DNA from 2 places in the Terrabacter carboxydivorans genome. Region 2 is predicted to be linked to the other one. Evidence: predicted binding sites of a transcription regulator. Region 2 holds the regulator's gene; the other holds the start of a gene.
The links. The regulator LexA, encoded in region 2, represses DNA repair genes until DNA is damaged. The targets are predictions, from matches to a motif close to TCGAACANNTGTTCGA.

Region 1: a site for LexA is predicted at 3,264-3,279, ahead of recA (recombinase RecA). Genes of this name have one in related genera too.

The regions. Positions count from the first base shown of each region.
Region 1 is NZ_BAAARE010000004.1:45,980-55,963, forward strand. It holds gene miaB (tRNA (N6-isopentenyl adenosine(37)-C2)-methylthiotransferase MiaB) at 1-89, opposite strand, end outside; gene ABD297_RS05420 (YceI family protein) at 312-917, shown strand; gene ABD297_RS05425 (regulatory protein RecX) at 1,061-2,038, opposite strand; gene recA (recombinase RecA) at 2,041-3,090, opposite strand; gene ABD297_RS05435 (DUF3046 domain-containing protein) at 3,363-3,620, opposite strand; gene ABD297_RS05440 (DUF3352 domain-containing protein) at 3,778-5,361, shown strand; gene ABD297_RS05445 (dipeptide epimerase) at 5,422-6,528, opposite strand; gene ABD297_RS05450 (serine hydrolase) at 6,525-7,484, opposite strand; gene ABD297_RS05455 (helix-turn-helix domain-containing protein) at 7,502-7,804, opposite strand; gene ABD297_RS05460 (CinA family protein) at 7,816-8,412, opposite strand; gene pgsA (CDP-diacylglycerol--glycerol-3-phosphate 3-phosphatidyltransferase) at 8,414-9,112, opposite strand; gene rimO (30S ribosomal protein S12 methylthiotransferase RimO) at 9,109-9,984, opposite strand, start outside.
Region 2 is NZ_BAAARE010000006.1:68,733-78,716, forward strand. It holds gene ABD297_RS07950 (peroxidase-related enzyme) at 1-265, opposite strand, end outside; gene ABD297_RS07955 (LysR family transcriptional regulator) at 381-1,328, opposite strand; gene ABD297_RS07960 (Sir2 family NAD-dependent protein deacetylase) at 1,413-2,357, shown strand; gene ABD297_RS07965 (hypothetical protein) at 2,444-3,094, opposite strand; gene lexA (transcriptional repressor LexA) at 3,352-4,077, opposite strand; gene ABD297_RS07975 (LysM peptidoglycan-binding domain-containing protein) at 4,306-4,737, shown strand; gene ABD297_RS07980 (hypothetical protein) at 5,156-5,458, shown strand; gene ABD297_RS07985 (alpha/beta hydrolase) at 5,476-7,218, shown strand; gene ABD297_RS07990 (hypothetical protein) at 7,215-8,036, shown strand; gene ABD297_RS07995 (sensor histidine kinase) at 7,978-9,267, opposite strand; gene ABD297_RS08000 (ArsR/SmtB family transcription factor) at 9,398-9,984, shown strand, end outside.

The sequences.
Region 1 (9,984 bases), on a different contig from region 2:
TGGGTGCGCACGTCGTAGGTGCGGGGCGCGCTCGTCGTGGGGATGGGGGCGGTCGCGACGGGCGTGGTGGCGAAGTTCTGCGTTGTCATGGCACCGACAAGGGTACGTCGTGCAGCGACCGGCGACAGCCGGGCTCGATGCCGCCTCGTGCGCGGCTCACAGAAGGCTCGGGAGCAGGCCCCGTCCCGGGGTGCGGACGGCGGGAATAGCACCGGTCCCGCCTCCGTTGACGCCAGTGCTTGACAGTTCAACCAAAGTACGGCAACATGATGGTTGAACATTCAATAACCTACTCCCGAAGGACACACATCATGGGCCTGTTCAACCGCTCCAAGGACGAGACCGTCACCGAGACCCCCTCCGTCGCCGTCGAGAACATCTCCGGTGACTACACGCTCGACCCCAGCCACACGCGCATCGGCTTCTCCGCCCGTCACGCCATGGTGACCAAGGTCCGCGGCCAGTTCGAGCAGTTCGAGGGCACCGCCCACGTCGACACCGTCACGCCGGCCAACTCGTCGGTCACCGTCACCATCGAGGCCGCCAGCGTCACCACCGGCAACGAGCAGCGCGACGGTCATCTCAAGACCCCCGACTTCTTCGACATCGCCAACTACCCGCAGCTCACCTTCGTCTCGACCCACGTCGAGCGCGACGGGTCCGAGTGGGCCATCACCGGCGACCTGACCATCAACGGCGTCACCAAGTCCGTCACGATCCCCTTCGAGGAGACCGGTTCGGCCAAGGACCCGTTCGGCAACACGCGCGTCGGCTTCGAGGGTGAGACCACCATCGACCGCACCGAGTGGAACCTGTCCTTCAACGCCGCCCTCGAGACCGGTGGCGTCCTCGTCAGCGAGAAGGTCAAGCTCGAGTTCGACATCTCCGCCATCGCGAACGTGGCTGCCGAGGTCTGAGCGACACCGCACCACAGCACCACAGCACCACCACGAAGGGGGTGGGGACCGCATGGTCCCCACCCCCTTCGTCGTGCCCGGGCGGCGAGTGGCGGCAGTCGGCACCGGACGGCGCCCCATCGGCCAGTCAGGCACTCGGTCAGTCAGTCACGCAGGTGCTCGGGCAGGCCGTCGACCGCGTCGCGGATGACGGGCCATGCGACCTCGCCGGAGTAGCCCTTGCGGGCGAGCAGCCCGGCGAGACGGCGGGTCTGCACCTCGGGCGCCAGACCGCGCATCGAGCGCAGCTTCTTGGCGACGAGCTGCTCGGCCCGGACGCGCTCGTCGCCGGCCCCCACCTGGCCCAACGCGTCATCGGCGATGTCCTGGTCGATGCCCTGCTTGCGCAGCTCGTGGGCCAGGGCCCGGCGGGCCAGCCCCTTGTCCGACTGCTTCGATCGCACCAGCATCTGGGCGTAGGCCTCGTCGTCGACCAGGCCGACCTCGGTGAGGCGGTCCAGCACCTTCGCCGCCACGTCGTCGTCGCAGCCGCGCTGGCGCAGCTTCCGCTCGAGCTGCGCGCGGCTGCGCGGAGCCATGCTGAGCTGTCGCAGGGCGATGGCCCGGGCCACCGACGCGGCGTCGGCATCGGGGATCGTGTCGGCGGAGTCGTCGGGCGGGGGCGCCCAGTCGGGCCGCTCCCCCGGGTCAGACGAAGCCCAGCCTGATCCGGGCTTCGAACCCTGCTTCCGACCCTGCCTCGAACTCCGCTTTGAACCCTTTGCCGAGTCGGACCTCGAGTCCGACCTCGAACCGTGCCGCGAGGTCGTCGGCGAACCCTGCCTCGGGTTCGACGACTGCGCCCCCGTGCTGAAGCTCGTGCCGGACGTCGCGCCCGACCGGTCGCCGGAGCCGTGCCCGCCGACGGCCCCGACCCCGCTGCGCGCCGCGACCGGCGACGTGTCGAGGTCGGGCTGCGTCGAGGTGCCGGCCACCTCGACACCCGTCGGCACAGACGACGGCTCTGGAAGGGACGCGGAAGGACCGTCGGCTCGCACCCCGGCGACGACCTCGGCCTCAGCCAGGGCGGCCGCGGCGCGAGCCAGACGGTCCTGCACGCTCTCCTCTGCGGAGAAGGTCATGATCAGAAGTCGACGGGCACGTCCGAGACCTCGGCGGGCTGGTCGACGCGCGGCCCGACGCCGAGCTTCTCCTTGACCTTCTTCTCGATCTCGTCGGCGAGGTCCGGGTTGTCCCTGAGGAAGTTGCGGGCGTTCTCCTTGCCCTGCCCCAGCTGGTCGCCCTCGTAGGTGTACCAGGCGCCGGCCTTGCGGACGAAGCCGTGCTCGACGCCCATGTCGATGAGGCCACCCTCGCGCGAGATGCCGTGGCCGTAGAGGATGTCGAACTCGGCCTGCTTGAACGGCGGCGAGACCTTGTTCTTGACGACCTTGACGCGGGTGCGGTTGCCGACCGGCTCGGTGCCGTCCTTGAGCGTCTCGATGCGACGCACGTCGAGGCGCACGGAGGCGTAGAACTTCAGCGCCTTGCCACCGGTCGTCGTCTCGGGCGAGCCGAACATGACGCCGATCTTCTCGCGCAGCTGGTTGATGAAGATCGCGGTCGTGCCGGTGTTGTTGAGCGCACCGGTCAGCTTGCGCAGCGCCTGGCTCATCAGACGCGCCTGCAGACCGACGTGGCTGTCGCCCATCTCGCCCTCGATCTCGGCACGGGGCACGAGCGCCGCGACCGAGTCGATGACGATGATGTCGATGGCGCCGGAGCGGATCAGCATGTCGGCGATCTCGAGCGCCTGCTCACCGGTGTCGGGCTGCGACACGAGGAGGGCGTCGGTGTCGACACCGAGCTTCTTGGCGTAGTCGGGGTCGAGCGCGTGCTCGGCGTCGATGAACGCGGCGATCCCGCCGGCCTTCTGCGCGTTGGCGACCGCGTGGAGGGCCACCGTCGTCTTACCGGACGACTCCGGGCCGTAGATCTCGACGACACGTCCCCGCGGGAGGCCCCCGATGCCGAGGGCGACGTCGAGGGCGATCGATCCCGTGGGAATGACCTCGATCGGCGGACGGATGTCATCGCCGAGACGCATCACCGCGCCCTTGCCGTAGCTCTTCTCGATCTGGCCCATCACCGAGGAGAGCGCCTTGTCCTTGTCCTTCGCCTGCACCGATGCCATGTCGGTCACCTATCTGCCGTCTGCGCTGCGGTCGTCTACCTTCGACCCGGGCAACGGCTCGTCCTGAGATTCGCTGTCGGGTCAGACGCTAGGGGCCGGCGCCGACATCAGGTGGACCACGAGACGGCCTGTGGACGATGCGGGTGGTGGCGCAGGACCTGTGGAGAACAGTACCGAACAGATGTTCGAAGTCGCCACGACACGCCGGGCAGGGCGGGCGACGTGCATCGTCCGTGGCCACCGGTCAACGACGCCGAGGGCCACGACCTGCCTCAGCCGCCGAGACGACCGCCCTGCCCGCCCTGGGCCCCGCGCGCGACGCGGGTGTCCCGCCCGAGCCGGCGCTCCGGGGGCACGTCCATGTCGGTGCACAGCGCCTCCCAGACGGCCCGCGGTGCCTCGCCGTCGGCGAGCGCCTGCACGACGGTGCGGTTGCCGAGCGCACCCAGCACGTGGTCGCGGGCGAGCGACCCGGCATACGCCGCGCCGAACTCGTCGTCCATCAAGGTCCAGAAGTGGCTGATCCGCACCCCAGCAGTGTGCCACCCGGACGGCTGGAACCGATGCGCCGCACACGGTCGTCGGAGGCTTGCCGGAACCGGCCGCGGACGTCCGGGCCTGCCGGTATCGTCCTCTCGTCCCGCGCGAGGTCGCGGGCCACACCGAACTCTTCAGGGGAGCACCACCATGACCGAACCCACCCGAGGTCCAGCCGACGGGTCCGCCCAGCACTACACCTACCCCACTCCCGCGGGGACGGCGGAGCCTGTCCCCGGTGGGGTCGCCCTATCCGACGACCCGCAGGCCACCCCGACCGGTGGACGCCGGCGCACCGGCCTGCTCGTCGGCGGCGTCGTCACCGCCCTGGTCCTCGGCGGCGGCGGCGCGTTCGCGTTCCAGGCCCTGAGCGGCGGCGGCTCCCAGCCGGCCGAGGTGCTGCCCGGCGACGCCTACGCCTACGTCCGCCTCGACATCGACCCCTCCGCCGGCCAGAAGATCGCGGCCGTGCGCTTCCTCGGCAGCCTGCCCCAGGTCAAGGACACCCTCGGGAGCGACGACCCGCGCAAGAAGCTCTGGGAGATGGCGTCCAAGAGCTCGAGCAACGACTGCACCGCCAAGCTCAGCTACGACACCGACATCGCGCCGTGGCTCGGCGACCGCATCGGTGCCGCGATCCGGCCCGGCGGCACCGAGAGCGCGCCGAACGTCGCGCTCGCCATCCAGGTCAAGGACGAGGGCGCCGCCAAGGACACCCTGACCCGGCTCTTCGCCTGCAACAAGAAGGACAAGACCGACCTGCGCATGAAGGACGGCTACGCCATCGTCACGCCCGCAGGGGTCGGGGACGCGACGCTCGCCGCCGTCGACAAGGGCTCGCTCGCCCAGAACCCCACGTTCAGCGAGGACATGACCTCGCTCGGCGAGCAGGGCGTCATGTCGGCCTGGTTCGACATGGGCAGGGGCATCGCCGAGCTGCAGAAGCTGGGCGGCCCGTCCGCCATGGGGGCCGTCCCCGCGACCGGCGCCAAGGGGCGCGTCGCCGCGGCGGTCCGCTTCGACGCCGACTACGTCGAGATGGCGGGCGTGGTGCGCGGCGCCGACGCGACGACCTCGGTGAAGGGCGACGGCGCCGAGATGGCCTCACTGCCGGCCGACACCCTCGCCGCCGTCAACGTCTCGGGCGCCGACAAGATGCTCGACGGTGCGTGGCCCCAGCTGAAGAAGCAGATCGAGGGCCTCGCGTCGGCCAACGGCGAGTCGGACCCGATCGGCCAGGTGGAGCAGCAGCTCGACATCAAGCTCCCGGACGACCTCAAGGTCCTGCTGGGCCGGTCGTTCACCCTGTCCATGCCTGACCAGGACCTCAAGTCCGACGTGCCGGTCCTCGGCGCCAAGGTCGTCTCGAGCGACGCCAAGCGCGCCGACGAGCTCGCCGGTCGGCTCATGGAGACGGCCGGGGCCAGCAGCGACGTCCTGACCCACAAGGTCGACGGCGACAAGGTCTTCGTCGCGACGACGCCCGACTACGCCGACGACCTCAAGGCCGGCGGCAGGCTCGGCGACTCCGACAGCTTCAAGCTGGCCGTGGGCGACGTCTCCAGCTCGACCGTGTCGTTCTTCGTCGACCTCGACAAGGTCGACAAGCTCGCCCAGGGGCAGCTCCACGGTGAGGGCAAGACGTTCCTCGAGTCGCTGCGCGCCCTCGGCTTCAACTCCTCCACCACGGGCAGCGGCGAGGGCAGCTTCGGGCTCCGCCTCGTCGGCAACTGACCGCCCCGAACCGCGAAGGGCCCCGCTCCGGCGGGGCCCTTCGTCGTGGGACCGGTCTGGTCAGGGGACCTCGGCGAGTCCCGTGATACCGAACCCAGGTGCACGGGGAAGTTGGATCTGGTTGTCCGAGTAGGTGATCCCGCCGATGACGGGCGAGCTCACGGACCACCATGCGGCGTCGAGATCGCTGACCTCGGTCGTCGGCTCGGCCGCGACGAGCGCCGCGGCGGCACCGACGCCGACGTGGCTCTCCATCATGGAACCGACGATGGTGCGTAGTCCCGCGTCGTGGGCTCGGCGGAGCATGTCGCGCCCGACCGCGAGCGAGCCACACTTCGCGAGCTTGACGTTGACGAGGTCGGCTGCGCCGAGGCGGATGATCCGCTCGAGGTCGTAGGGCCCGTAGCAGGACTCGTCGGCCATGACCGGGAGGCCGACGCGCTCGCGCACCCACGCGAGACCCTCGACGTCGTCGGCGACGACCGGCTGCTCGACGAACTCGACCCCGAGGTCGGCGACCTCCAGCGCGCGGATCACCTGCACGGCCTCCTCGCGCGTCCAGCCCTGGTTGGCGTCGAGGCGGATGGCGACGGCGGGCCCGACGGCGTCGCGCACCGAGGCGACCCGCTGCACGTCGGTGCTCGCGTCGGTGCCGACCTTCATCTTCAGGGTCGCGAAACCTCCCGCGACCCGCGAGCGGGCAGCGTCGGCCAGGCCGTCGGCGGCACCGGCCGAGAGCGTGACGTCGGTGGTCAGCACCTCGGGTATGCCGTCCGGCCGGGTCGCGAGAAGGGCGGCGACCGAAATGCCCTCCGCCTGGGCGACGAGATCGTGCAGGGCCGCGTCGAGGGCGGCCTTGGCGCCGAAGTTGCGGGCGACGGCGCGCTGGACGGCACCGGCCGCGGCAGCGAGGTCGTCACGGTCGTCCAGCCGGCGTCCCGTGACCGCCGGCGCCAGCATCGTCTCGATGCACGCGGTCGCGCTCGCCAGCGACTCGCCGGTGACCTGCCACACCTGGGGCGCCTCGCCCCAGCCGGTGCGTCCGTCGCTGTCGGTGACCGTGACGACGACGGTGTCGGTGGTCTCGGTGCGTCGGAGCGCGGTGACGAACGGTGTGTGCAGCGGCACGGACGAGGTCCTCGACGTCACGCGGGCGATGGTCGTCATGCCCGCTCCACCGCAGCGAGGGGCTGGCTGTCCTGACCGTCGCGACTCCGCCGACCGTGGTCGTCCAAGCGTTCCCCGGAGTCCTCGGAGCCGCCGTCGGGGTGCTCGGCTCGCCAGACGTCGCGCGCGATCCCCGCCACGAAGGCCGCGGCCGCGGTCTCGTCGAGGTCGACCGTCGTGCAGACGGCGACGACGAAGGGCTCCTCCCCCGCCGGACGCACCAGCGCGACGTCGTGCGAGACACCGGGGATCCACCCGGACTTGCTCGCGGTCGGCGTGCCGGCAGGCAGCCCGGCCGGCACCTGGTCGAGGTGCACCTGACGGCGCAGCAGGTCCTCGACCGGCACGAGCACGGCGTCGCCGCCGAGGGCCGGGTCACGTCGGCCGACGGCGGCCATGACCAGCCCGAGGTCGGCCGCCGACACGGTGTTGGTGATGCCCGCCCGACGAGCGGCAGCGTCCTCGATGCCTCGCGCGACGACGGTCGCCGGGGAGCATCCGACGAGGCGGAGCACGTCGGCGACCTCGGCCAGGCCGACGACGTCGACGAGAAGGTTGGTGGCGATGTTGCTCGAGTGCGTGATGGCCTGCTCGGCGAGCTCGCCGAGCGTCCGGGTCCCGCCGACGGCCGCCCACGTCTGCGGGTCCTGGTCGTCCGCCTCGTCGAGGTTGAAGGGCGAGCCGTCGAGCACCGAGGCGAACGTGCCCGTGACCGTGACCGCCGCCTCGAGGTCGAGCTCCCCGCGCACGACCCGGCGCAACAGCGCGATGACGAGCGGGAGCTTCATGGTGGAGGCCGCATAGTGCGGGGACAGCGCGTCGTGCTCGTAGCGGACCTGACCGGTCAGCTCGCCCAGCCACACCGACACCACGGTCGGTGCGCTCCCGTCAGAGCTGCGTGAGGCCGCGGTGGCCTCGTAGAGTCGCGCGTCGAGGTCCGTGAAGGGGCTGGGCACCCCAGCACGGTAGACGATCAGGCAGCGGAGGCCGACACCACGTCGCCCGACGGCACGGGGAGGGCGACGGGCTGCACGAGACCCTCGCTCTCGGCCATCCGGCTGGAGACGTCGATGAGCACCTGCGACAGCGGGAGGGACAGCGCGCCACAGATCGAGGCGAGCAGCTCGGAGGACGCCTCCTTCTCGCCGCGCTCGACCTCGCTGAGGTAGCCGAGAGAGACGGACGCCGTCGCCGACACCTCGCGGAGGGTGCGACCCTGGGCGCGCCGGCGCTCACGAAGGACGTCACCGAGCTCGCGTCGCAACAGTGTCGTCATGCCGTCCTCCTTCAGGTCGCTGGTGTCGGGTGGTCGGTCGCGGGGTCACCGCCGGGGTCGTCGCCGGGGTGGCCCGACAGCCCTACCGTACCCCGAGGCTCCCACGGCGGCGCAGGAGTTCGGTGCGTGGCGCCGGTCTCGTCCACCGCTAGTCGGAGCACCGCCTCGACCGTCGCAGACCGGATCTGCGCCCTGGTCCCTTTCAACTCCAGCGCACGCGTCGCTGTTCCCGACGGACCCGAGACGGCGACGTGCACGGTGCCGGCGGGCTTGCCCTCGGACGGCCCCGGTCCCGCCACCCCCGTCGTGGCCAGCCCCCACGTGGCTCCCAGCCGACGGCGGACGCCCTCGGCCATGGCGACGGCGACGGAGGCGTCGACGGTGCCGACCCGGGCGATCAGGTCGGCGGGCACGTCGAGCAGCAGCGTCTTGACCTCGGCGGCATACGCCACGACCCCACCGAGCAGCACCGCCGAGGCCCCGGGCGTGTCGGCCACGGTCGCGGCCACGAGGCCGGCCGTCAGCGACTCGGCGCAGGCGAGGGTCTCGCCCGCCTGCGTCAGGCCGGCCACGAGGAGCGACCCCGGCGTGTCGTCAGAGACGCCCACGTCAGTCCCGCTTCGCCGTCCGCTCGGTGGGCGCCTCCGGCTGCGCCGGCGACGCAGCGCGGGCGGCGCGGGCGGCTCGCCGGGTGCGGGTGCGCTCGCTCGTCTCTCGGAGACGGGCCGCCTTGAAGACGTAGTCGACCCCGCTCACGACGGTCATGACCAGCGCCGCACCGAGCAGGACGTAGGCGATCGTCGTGAGCACGTCGCCGAACGGCCACACCCACAGCGGCAGGGTCAGCGACCCGAGGGCCAGCGTCTGCAGCATCGTCTTGAGCTTGCCCCCGCGACCGGCCGGCATGACGCCGTGACGGATCACGACGAAGCGCAGCACGGTGATGCCGATCTCGCGCACGAGGATGACGACGGTCACCCACCACCACACGACCCCGAGCAACGACAGGCCGATGAAGGCCGTGCCGGTCAGGGCCTTGTCGGCGATCGGGTCGGCGACCTTGCCGAAGTTGGTGATCTCGCCACGACGCCGGGCGATCTTGCCGTCCACGCCGTCGGTCACGGCGGCGAGCGCGAAGACGGCCCAGGCCCAGAAGCGCCACCACGGCTCGTTGCCCCCGTCCTGGAAGAGCAGGACCGCGTAGACGGGAACGAGCAGGAAGCGGAGCACCGTCAGGGCGTTGGGCAGGTTCCAGTCGGTGGGCCGGGGCGCGGGCCCCTCCCCCCGGTGGAAGCTCTGTGGCGTCATCGCGGCTCCGCGACGAGGTCGATCCCCTCGGTGCCGACGACGACGGCCGGGACGAGGTCGCCGACCTGGGGCGCCGGGGCGCCCTCCGGGACGTGCACGATGGTGACGCCGTCGACGTCGGGGCCCTGGAAGTCGGCCCGCCCGACGACGGAGCCGTCCTCGGCGTCGATCTCCTCGACGAGCACGAGGACCCGCTCGCCGATGCGCTCCTCGGCCCGCTGGGCGTTCAGCTCCTCGACGAGGCGGGTGAAGCGGTCGAGGCGCTCGGCCACGACCTCGGCCGGCAGCTTGTCGGCATACCCCTCGGCCTCGGTGCCGTCCTCGTCGGAGTAGCCGAAGACGCCGACGACGTCGAGTCGCGCCTCGGTGAGGAAGGCCTCGAGCTCGTCGAGGTCGGCCTCGGTCTCGCCGGGGAAGCCGACGATGACGTTGCAGCGGATGCCGGCGTGCGGGGCGTCGGCGCGCACGCGACCGAGCAGCTCCAAGAACGCCTCACGCGAACCGAACCGGCGCATCGAGCGCAGCAGCGGCTCGGACGCGTGCTGGAAGGAGATGTCGTAGTAGGGCACGACGCCGGGGGTGTCGGCCATCGCGCGCAGCAGGCCGGGACGGATCTCGGCGGGCTGGAGGTAGGAGACGCGGACGCGCTCGATGCCGTCGATGGCGGTCAGCTCGGGCAGCAGCTTCTCGAGCAGGGCGAGGTCGCCGAGGTCCTTGCCGTAGCTCGTCGAGTTCTCGGAGACGAGGAAGAGCTCCTTGACGCCCTGCTCGGCGAGCCAGCGGCCCTCCGCCACGATGTCGGCCGGGCGACGGGACAGGAACGCGCCGCGGAACATCGGGATGGCGCAGAACGAGCAGCGGCGGTCGCAGCC
Region 2 (9,984 bases):
CGCAGTAGGTGCAACGGTTGACGCTGCTGACGACGACCGCGAGCAGCTCGCGGTCGGCGTTGCTCAGGTGTCCCTCCTTGTTGACGAGGAGGTTGAAGTAGCCCCACCACGCCAGGAACTGCTCACCGTTGACCGCCTGGGCGCGGAAGACGTTCGGCACGAAGCCGAAGGCGTCCTGCGCCTTGTCCCAGAGGCGGCTCACGCCCTCCGGGACCGTGTCGCGGTCGGGCACGGGCAGGTAGGAGATGCGCTCGCGGTCACCCATGGAGCCACCGTATGCCGGGTGCGACCTCCGCGCCCGTGGCGCGCCCGATCGCGCCGCCGTGGTGCTCCCTGCCCGTCAGTGGCCGGCCAGCGGCGTTCCAGTGGTTGGCCGGCTATCAGGCCTTGGCGCCCACGAGCTGGGCGGGGGAGACCTTGGGGTCGGATCCGGCGGCCTCGCACAGGGCGTCGAGGGCTGCTGCGACGGCGGGGACGCGCAGCAGGTCCGGAGTGGTGACGGCCAGGATCTGGCGGCGCGAGGCCGGCGAGAGCGGCAGGGTCGCGACCTCGTCGTGCTTGGCGGCGTTGAGGATCAGGTCCGGCACCAGGGCCACGCCGAGGCCGGCGGTGACGAGGCCGAGCTGGGCGACGTAGTCCTCGGTCTCGAAGGCCACGTTGGGTCGGAAGCCGGCGGTGTCGGCCAGGGAGAGCAGGTGCCCGCGGCAGCGGGGACACCCGGCGATCCACTCCTCACCGGAGAAGTCGGCGAGCGTCGCGGCCTCGTCGCCCGCGTGCGGGTGGGTGCCGGGCACGACGAGCCGCACCTCGTCGTCCATGAGGCGACGCGTCACGAGCAGGGAGAGGTCCTCCTCGAGCTCGCCGAGGTCGCCCCCCTCGTAGGCGAACGCGACCGCGACGTCGCAGTCGCCGCGCCGAAGGGCGGCGAGCGACTCGGGCGGCTCGGCCTCGGTGAAGGTGACGGTGATGTCGGGGTGGCGGGCCTTGAGGATGGCGAGCGTCCGAGGGACCAGCGTCGCCGAGGAGCTGGGGAAGGCCTGCAGGCGCACCCTCCCGGCCCGGAGCCCCGCGATGGCCGTGATCTCCTCCTCGGCGGCGTCGAGCGCGGCGAGGACGCCGACGGCGTGGCGTGCCAGCACCTGACCCGCCTCGGTGAGGCGGACCTGGCGACCGTAGCGCTCGACGAGGACCGTCCCCGTGCGCTGCTCGAGGCGCCGGACCATCTGGGAGATGGCCGGCTGGGTGAAGCCCAGGGCGTTCGCGGCGCTCGTGAAGCTTCCCTCGTCGGCAATGGCCTTCATGACCCGCAGGCCGGCAGCATCGATCATGGGAAAATCATAACCGGTGATTATGGAAAAGCGGCGAACCTGGCGGCACGCGAGGGGTCGTCGATCGGCACGTAGGCTGACCGGGTGAAGCAGCCGAACGGCATACCCCCGCAGTCGACCGCGGTCACCCGGCTCTCCACGACGCGCACGCTTCCGCTCGAGACGCACGACCTCGGCACGTTCGACGACCTCGTCGACCTCGTCAGCGGCGGGGGCGTGGTCGTCCTCTCCGGGGCAGGGCTCTCGACCGAGTCGGGCATCCCCGACTACCGGGGGCCGGACGGCACGCGTCGGGTCGAGCCGATGACCTTCGGCGAGTTCGCCGGGTCGAGCGCTGCCCGGCGGCGCTACTGGGCCCGCAGCTACATCGGGTGGCAGCGGTTCAACGCGGCCCGGCCCAACGAGGGCCACCGCGTCGTGACCGACCTGCAGCGGGCGGGCTACGTCGGGCCGATCATCACCCAGAACGTCGACGGTCTGCACCAGGCCTCGGGAGCCACGGACGTCATCGAGCTGCACGGCTCGCTCGATCGTGCCGTCTGCCTCACCTGCGGTGAGAGGACGACGCGAATCGGCTTGCACGAGCGGATGACCGAGGCGAACCCCGGCTTCATGGAGCGCTTCGCCGACGCGGCGCGGACGGTGGGCTCGCAGTGGGGCGAGCAGGTGCGACCCGACGGGGACATCGTGCTCGCCGACTCGCTCGTCGAGTCCTTCCACGCGCCCCGCTGCCTCGTCTGCGGCCACGACACGGTCAAGCCCGACGTCGTCTTCTTCGGCGAGTCGGTGCCCAAGGCCCTGGTCGAGCAGTGCTTCTCGCTCGTCGAGGCAGCCGGGGCCGTGCTCGTGCTCGGCTCGTCGCTGTCGGTGATGAGCGGCTACCGCTTCGTGCGCCGGGCCCACCAGCGGGACGTGCCGGTCGCGATCGTCACCCGCTCGGCGACGCGCGGCGACGCGGAGGCGACGCTGCGCCTGCACGCTCCGCTCGGCCCGACCCTGACCGACCTGCGGGGTGCGCTGGGCCACTGAGCGCCGCGGCTGCCGTGGCGCCGGCTCGTCGGATTGTCCGCTCGTCGGGCTCGGGGTTCGCCCCGTCGCCCGGTCCGTCCGGGCGGCTACTCGACGACGCCCTGAGTCGGCCGGGCCTCGAGGCCGTCGGCGGCACGCAGGTCCCAGAGCTCCTTGGTCTGCACGCCCCAGTAGGTGGCGAAGAGCACGATGACGATGACCTCGGCGATGAGCACCAGGTGGTCGAAGCCGTGCACCGTCAGGGCCGCCAGGACCGTGGTCCCGAGGGCGGCCGCGAGAGCCACGGCGATCGCGATGTATATGCGCTTGTAGACCGTGCCCGCCCCGGCACCCCGGTGCCGGTCCTCGGCGCGCAGCGCGCTCAGCACCATCACGGCGATGACGCCGGCCACCATGGTCCCGGCGGCGATGTCGTGGCTCAGCGCGATGAACCGGTCACGCAGGGCGAGGAAGAGGACGAGCTCGCCGAGCAGGATCGCGCCGCAGACGACCGTCACCACGACCGAGCGCACGGTCGGCCGTTCGGACGAGTCGCGCGTCACGGTGCCGCGCTTGAGCCAGGCGGTCACGCCGGCCGCGAGGGCCGCCACGACGACGAGCGACCAGATGTTGTTGCGCACGGCCGCCGCGATCTCGGCGGGGGTCTGGCTGTAGGCGTTGGGGCCGCAGCGTCCGTCCGGGACGGTGGGCACGAAGGCGACGACGAAGGCCATGAGCCCCGAGAATCCCAGCAGCACGTCCTCCTCCGGTGAGTGGCCCTTGTAGGCGACGAGGCTGGCCCCGAGGGCGCACAGCGAGCCGACGAAGACCGCGCGGGCCGGGGTGTAGTAGTAGGCGCTGATCGACCCGAGCCAGCACGAGTGGCCCCGTCTCCCACCACCACTGGTAGCCGACCGAGAGCAGCAGCATGAGCAGCAGCGCGATCATCGCACCGCGCAGGTAGCGGTAGGTCAGGACGACGTCTCGGGTGCGTGACGAGGGCATCGGCCCGGCCTCAGATGCGGCGCAGGACCGCGGTGACCTTGCCGAGGATCGTGGCGTGGTCGCCGTCGATGGGGGAGAAGTCGTCGTTGTGCGGCATGAGCCACACGTGACCGTCCTTGCGCTTGAAGGTCTTCACCGTCGCCTCGTTGTCGAGCATCGCGGCCACGACGTCGCCGTTGTCGGCGTGCTGCTGCTGGCGCACGACGACCCAGTCGCCGTCGCAGATCGCGGCGTCGACCATGGAGTCGCCGTTGACCTTGAGCAGGAAGAGGTCGCCCTCGCCCACGAGCTGCTTGGGCAGGGGGAAGACGTCCTCGACGACCTCCTCGGCGGTGATGGGGACGCCGGCCGCGATCTGGCCCAGCACGGGGACGTAGGAGGCCTCGGGGCGGGCGTCGCCCGAGTCGGTCTCGGTGTCGTACTGGTCGCCACGGGGTCGCAACGGGGTCGCGTCACCGCCGCGGTAGCCGAGCTCCTCGGCCTTCGCGTCGGGGGAGACGACCTCGAGGGCTCGCGGCCGGTTGGGGTCGCGCCGCAGGTAGCCCTTGGCGACGAGCGCGTTGAGCTGGTGCGAGACGCTCGAGGGGCTGGCCAGCCCGACCGCGTCACCGATCTCTCGCATGCTCGGCGGGTAGCCGCGCCGGTCGACGGAGTTGCGGATGACCTCGAGCACTCGCCGCTGGCGGACGGTCAGGCCGTCACCGGTCTCGCGGTCGGGAAGCTCGGTCACGCCCATGGTGTCCCCTTCGTCGGCTCGTCAGGCCGTGCTCCGACGCTGGGCGGGAGGCCAGTGTCAGTGGTGGCTGATGAGGTCTGTGGTGTGAGGAAAGACTACGGAGTTCGAACACAGTTGCCAAACACCTGTTCGAGGCGTGTCTCGACTTCATCGAACATACGTGCTACAACTCGTACAGACGTTCTATCGAACATGTGTTCGCAAGTTCAGGAGCAAGGGGAGGTCACCATGAGCGCCATCGTCCTCGAGGCCGTTCGTCACCAGCACGCCGAGGGGCCCGCACGGCTCGCGCCGACCGGCCGGCCCCGGCTCGTCCTCGTGCCCACCGGGCCCGACGCTGATCGCCAGGTGCGACGGTCGCGCGCCGTGGGGGACGCACAGCCGCCGCTGCGGCTGACCCGCTTCGGACGGCTCGTCGTGTCCCTGTTCGTGGCGACGGTCGTCTCCGTCCTGGGCGTGGGACTCGCCGGCCAGCTCGCCTCGGCCTCGGGTGAGCCGCGCACCGTGACGGTCCAGTCGGGCCAGACGCTCTCGGGGGTCGCCGCCCGCGAGCTCCCGGAGCTCGCCGTGTCCGACGGTGTCGTCGAGCTCCAGGTCGCCAACGGCCTCAGCACGACGGCGCTCCACGCCGGCCAGCAGCTGGTCATTCCGGCGCGCTGAGTCCGTCGGCCCCTGGGGCCGGTCGATCGCGTATGCCGTGTCCCTGGCAGCCGATCCACCCGTCCCTCCCGATCTGCCGCGTTGGCTCCACCTTCAGCGGCTGGCGGTGGCGGCGCTTCGACCCCGTCGCTCCTGCCCGGACGCCGCACCCCTGACCAGGGGTGCGGCGTTCTGCTGTCCCGTGTCGCTGTCTCGTCTCCCTGTCTCGTCTCACCGTCCCGACTCGGGTCTCGTCTCGCTGTCCCGTCGCGAGTAGGTGCCGTCCGAGTCCCCTTGCGGCGCAACGGCTTCCGTTGCGGTCAGGCGCAACCGTCGATGGTCCTGGCCCGCCGCACGGCGCCGGGGGCAAGCCTGTGGATGGCGCCGGTCCGCCACCCTCCCGTCGGCCTAGCGTGGCAGTCCTCGGGAAGGAGAGAGCATGCGCTACGACGTGGACACGGCGGACCTGCGCGACGACGTCACCTCGATCCGTGAGGTGGTCCTGCGCGTGCAGACACTCGGGATCACCGACGAGCTGGCGCCGATCGCGGCCGCGCTCCCGGAAGGCCGGTGCGCGCCGGGTCTGCGTGACGTCTCGGCGGCCTGGGCTGCGCGGCTGGCGGCGACGCGCTGGGAGCTGCAGGAGCTGGGGCGTGCCCTGGCCGTGGCGGCCGACACCTACGACGCCGTCGAGCAGGTGGCTCGGGCCGGCGTCGGTCGAGCGTCGGGGGCCTCCCGGTGATCGGCGGGGGATCGGCGGTGACCCTGTCGGTGCGGGACATCCGTTCGAGCCGTCCCCAGACCCTGGCGGCCGTCGGCCGCGGACTCGAGGATCGCCGACGACGGGTGCTGGTGCTGGCCGAGCTGGTGCTCTGGCGACGCTCGGCCGCGCCGCGATGGTTGGGTGCCGCCTCGTCTGCCGCGGCGGACCGCTACGGCCTCGTGGTGGCCGGGCTCGGCGGGTTGGCCTCGAGCATCGCCGTCGCCGGCCAGGCCCTGGGGCGGGCCGCGGCCCAGCTGCAGGCGGCGCTGGACCTCATCGGTCGCGCCGACCGACGTGCCGCGGAGGAGGGCGCGTGGGTCGACGGCGAGGGGCGCCTGTTCCTTCCGGTCCGAGCGGTGCTCGGCGAACCGTTGCTCGAGGCGCATCGGGCTTGCCTCGACGAGCTGCTCCGCGCCGAGGTGCATGCGTGTCTGGACCAGGCCCGCCGCGCCGCCGGCCTGGCCGACGAGGAGCTGCTGCGGCAGCTCCTCTCCTCCGCGCGCGGGGCGACGGCCGCCGGCGGGGGCAGCGCGTCGATCCCGGCCACCCTACCGCCACCGCCTCCCGCCGCAAGTGTGGGCGTCGGGGGACAGGCGTTCGCCTCAGCGGCGTGGTGGCGGTCCCTGACCGACGAGGAGAGGCGCACGGTGGTCCGTGACCGGCCCGAGTGGGTGGGTCCTCGCGACGGTGTTCCCGCCGCGGCACGCCACGCGGCGAACCTCGTGCTCCTCGGGCGGGCCGAGCAGGCAGCCCGGGTGCGCTACCTCGAGGCACGTGACGGCGGGTGGGTCGGCAGCGAGCCGCGGCGCCGCCTCGCCTCGCAGGAGGTCGCTGCGTTGCAGGCGATCCGAGACGTCCTGAGCCGCAGGGACGGCGGAGAGCGCCGCCTCCTGCTCGTCGACACCACCGGGCTCCATCCGAAGGCCGTGGTCGCCATCGGGGACGTCGACACCGCCGAGCACGTCGTGACGTTCGTCGGGGGTCTGTCCACGATGGTCGACACCGACCTGCGTCGCTACGACGACACGTTCGTGCGCCTGCGGGCCGAGACCAGGGCGGCGGCTCGCGGGCAGGACGTCGCGATCGTGACGTGGATGGGCTACGAGGCGCCACAGGTGCGCGAGATCGTGACCTCTGTCGACCGGAACGTCCTGAACGCCAAGCTCGCCCGCGACAACGCGGCATCACTGGCCGACTTCGCGACAGGGCTGGAGGCCGCGCGGGACCGGCCTGCGCACCAGACCGTGTGGGCCCACTCCTATGGGGGCCTGCTCGCAGGTTTCGCCTCCCTGCGCACGAGTGCCGTCGACGACGTCGCGGTCTTCGGTGCGCCGGGCCTGCCGTTCTCCGACGCGTCGGCGACGGCGCTCAAGCCCGGCTCCCTCAACGTGCTCGGGGCGCTGGGCGACGACGTGTTCGACTACGGGTCGATCGTGCACGGCACAGCCCCCGGTGAGGTGGTCGGAGCCACGCGCCTGTCGACGTTCGCGCTGAAGGAGCCCGGGACGGGGTGCAACCACTGGCTGCGCGCCCGGGCGGACTTCGTCGACGTCGGCCGAACCTCCGTCGGGCACTCCGACTACCTGCGTGCGGGGACCGAGAGCGCCCGCAACCTCATCGCCGTGGCTGCCGGCCGCCCCGACCTCCGGGTGCTCCAGGGCGCCGACGAGCGAGCCTGCACCACCGTCGGCCCGGGACTCGGGTTCGACGTCCTCCACCTACCGAGGCTGGTCCCGTGAGTGCCGACACCGATCCCTTCCGCGGCGGTCCCTTTCGACTCGACCCCTGCCGCATCCACTCCTGCCGCAGCGATCCGGTCGGCGCCGGCCCGGTCGGCCTCGATGCCGGTTCGGTCGAGCACGGACTCGCCGTGAGCGCACGCCGTGACCGAATGGTCCTGACGGCGTGCCTCGTGCTGACCGTGCTGCAGGCGCTGCCGCTCGTCGCCGTCGCCTACCTCCTCGACGGAGGCCGATCAGCCGGATCGACCGCGCTCTACGCCCTGTCCGCCGCGCCGCTCGTCGGCGTCGTGGCGTTCGGGCTCGTGCTGGCTGCCGGCTTGTCACGTCCCGGCCTGCGTCCCGGCCTGCATCCGGGGCTGCGTCCCGTGCGCAGCCTCGACGGTGATGGCGGGCGTCACTCGGGCGGTTCCCGTCCTGCCCAGGGTCCTGGTCCCGATCCCGGCCCCTCCGCCGCCTCGTCCTCGAGCCCGGCGGATCGCCGCCCTGATAACGGGCTTCGAGAATGGCAGGTGCTCTCGGGCGGTCGGGGGAGTGACCGGCTGCGCCGACTGTGCTGGGCCGTGGGTGCCGCCCTGGCCATGGCGGCGGGCTCGAGTGCGGCCTCTCTGGCCGACCGCATGGCCTACTCCGATGCCCTGGGCGGGGGCGGTCCTGCAGGCGGGCAGTCGGTGTGGTCCCTCTATCCCGTCATCGTCGCCGAGGCCGCCGTCACGGACCCGCGGACGGTCATCGCCCTGGTGGTGGGCGCCGTCGTCCTCATCCGCGCGCGCGCGTCGGTGCCGAGCCGGCGGGAGCTGCCGGCTCCGCGTCCCTGACGACCTCGACCGGCAGCTCGAACCACACGACGGTCCCCGGGCCCTCGGCCCCGCTGATCCCGATCGTGCCTCCGTGGGCCTCGATGATCCGCTTGACGGTGGCGAGGCCGATCCCGCTGCCGTCGACCGACGTCTCGACCCGGTTGAAGAGCTCGAACACCCGGTCGCGGTCCGCTGAGGAGATGCCGATCCCGTTGTCGTGGACCTCGATGTGCCAGCGGTCGCCGCGGCGCTCCGAGCCCACGCGGACCGCGGGCGCCACACCTGGCCGTGCGTACTTCACCGCGTTCGAGACGAGGTTGAGCAGCACCGAGTAGAGCTGCTGTTCGTCGGCCGGCAGCGTCGGCAGGTCTCCCGCCACCACCGTGGCCGAACGTGACTCGAGGGTCGGGGCGAGGTCCTCCAGCACCGAGGCGAGCACCGTCCCGAGGTCGGTGTCGGTCCGGTGCAGCTCGGCCCCGACCTTCGCGTGGGCGAGGATCTGCTCGATCATGCCGGCCATCCGCGTCGCCGAACGGTGCGCTGTGGCGACAAGACGCTCGGCCCACACGTCGCCGGCGACCCCCGCCTGCTGCCCGAGCATCTCGGTGCTCGCCATGATCGCGGTGAGCGGTGTGCGCAGGTCGTGGCTCACCTGGCCGGCGAAGACCGACAGCGCCTCGTTGGAGCGGTGCAGCTCGTCCCTCGTCTCGGTCAGGGCGACGAGTGAGTCCTCCAGCTCGCGCGTGCGCAGCCGCAGCTCGAGCACGTCGACGACGCGCTCGGCGATCGCGACGAGGGCGTCCTCCTGGGCCTCGACCAACGCCCGCGGTTGCGAGTCGAAGACGCACAGGCGGCCGATGATGACACCCCCCGGCGTCGTCAGCGGCGCGGACGCGTAGAAGCGGACGGTCCCGAGAACCCCTGTCACGAAGGGGTTCTCACGGAAGCGCGCATCCAGGCTGGCGTCCGGGACCACGACACGGTCGGTGTGGTCGAGCACCGCCGCGCACATCGAGTCCTCGCGGGCGCAGATCGAGGCGGCGAAGCCGGTCGTGGCGATCTGCTGCTGCTGCGTCGAGGTGATGATGTTGATGGCGGCGCGCGGGACCGCGCACACCTGGGCTGCGATGTCCACCAGAGCCTGCAGCTCGCGCTGCGGCGCGTTGCCGAGGACGTCGTAACCGGCGAGCGCCTCCTCACGTCGCTGCAGCGCGTCGAGGACGTCGTTCGCTGATGTCCGGATTGTCACGGTAGGAGACTCTGTCATGGAGGGCGCCGAGGGCAAGGACCTGCCCAGGTCATGTCGCGGGCGACCCTCGGGTGACAAGTCATACAAGAGGTCTTGTGCATGTGGCCGGGTCGAGGCGAAGGTGGCGGACATGCCTCGACGCCCTGCATCCGAACGACACGACCGGACGACCCCCGTCGCCGAGGGGCAGCTCGGCAGCGAGACGGGCAGCGCGCTCCTCGACGTGCTGACCGCCTTCCACCACCCGACGCGCCGGTGGCTGTGCGAGCTGCTGCTGGTCGAGGGCCCGGCCTCCGTCGGGCAGCTGGCCCGGCGCACCGGTCTGGCGGTGGGGTCGGTCAGCCACCACCTCGGGACGCTGCACCGCTACGGCTTCGTCGAGCCGGCCCCCGAGCTGGCCCGCGACACCCGTGAGAGCTGGTGGCGCAGCCGCCCGCGCCAGGTCTCGTGGGACTCGACGGACTACGGCGAGGGGACCGTGGCGCGCCGGATCGCCTCGAGTGCCGAGGCGGAGAACTTCCGGCACCACGTGCGCGCCGTGCAGCGGTGGCTCGCCGATGGGGAGTCCGCGCCTCCGGACGTGCGCCGCGCAGCCGTGGCCACCGACTCCCTCGTCGCTGCCACCCTCGAGCAGATGGCCGAGCTCAGCCGTCGGCTCACCGAGCTCGTGGTCGAGTGGGGGCAGGAGTGCCGCGCCGACGCCGAGGCGCGTCCCGA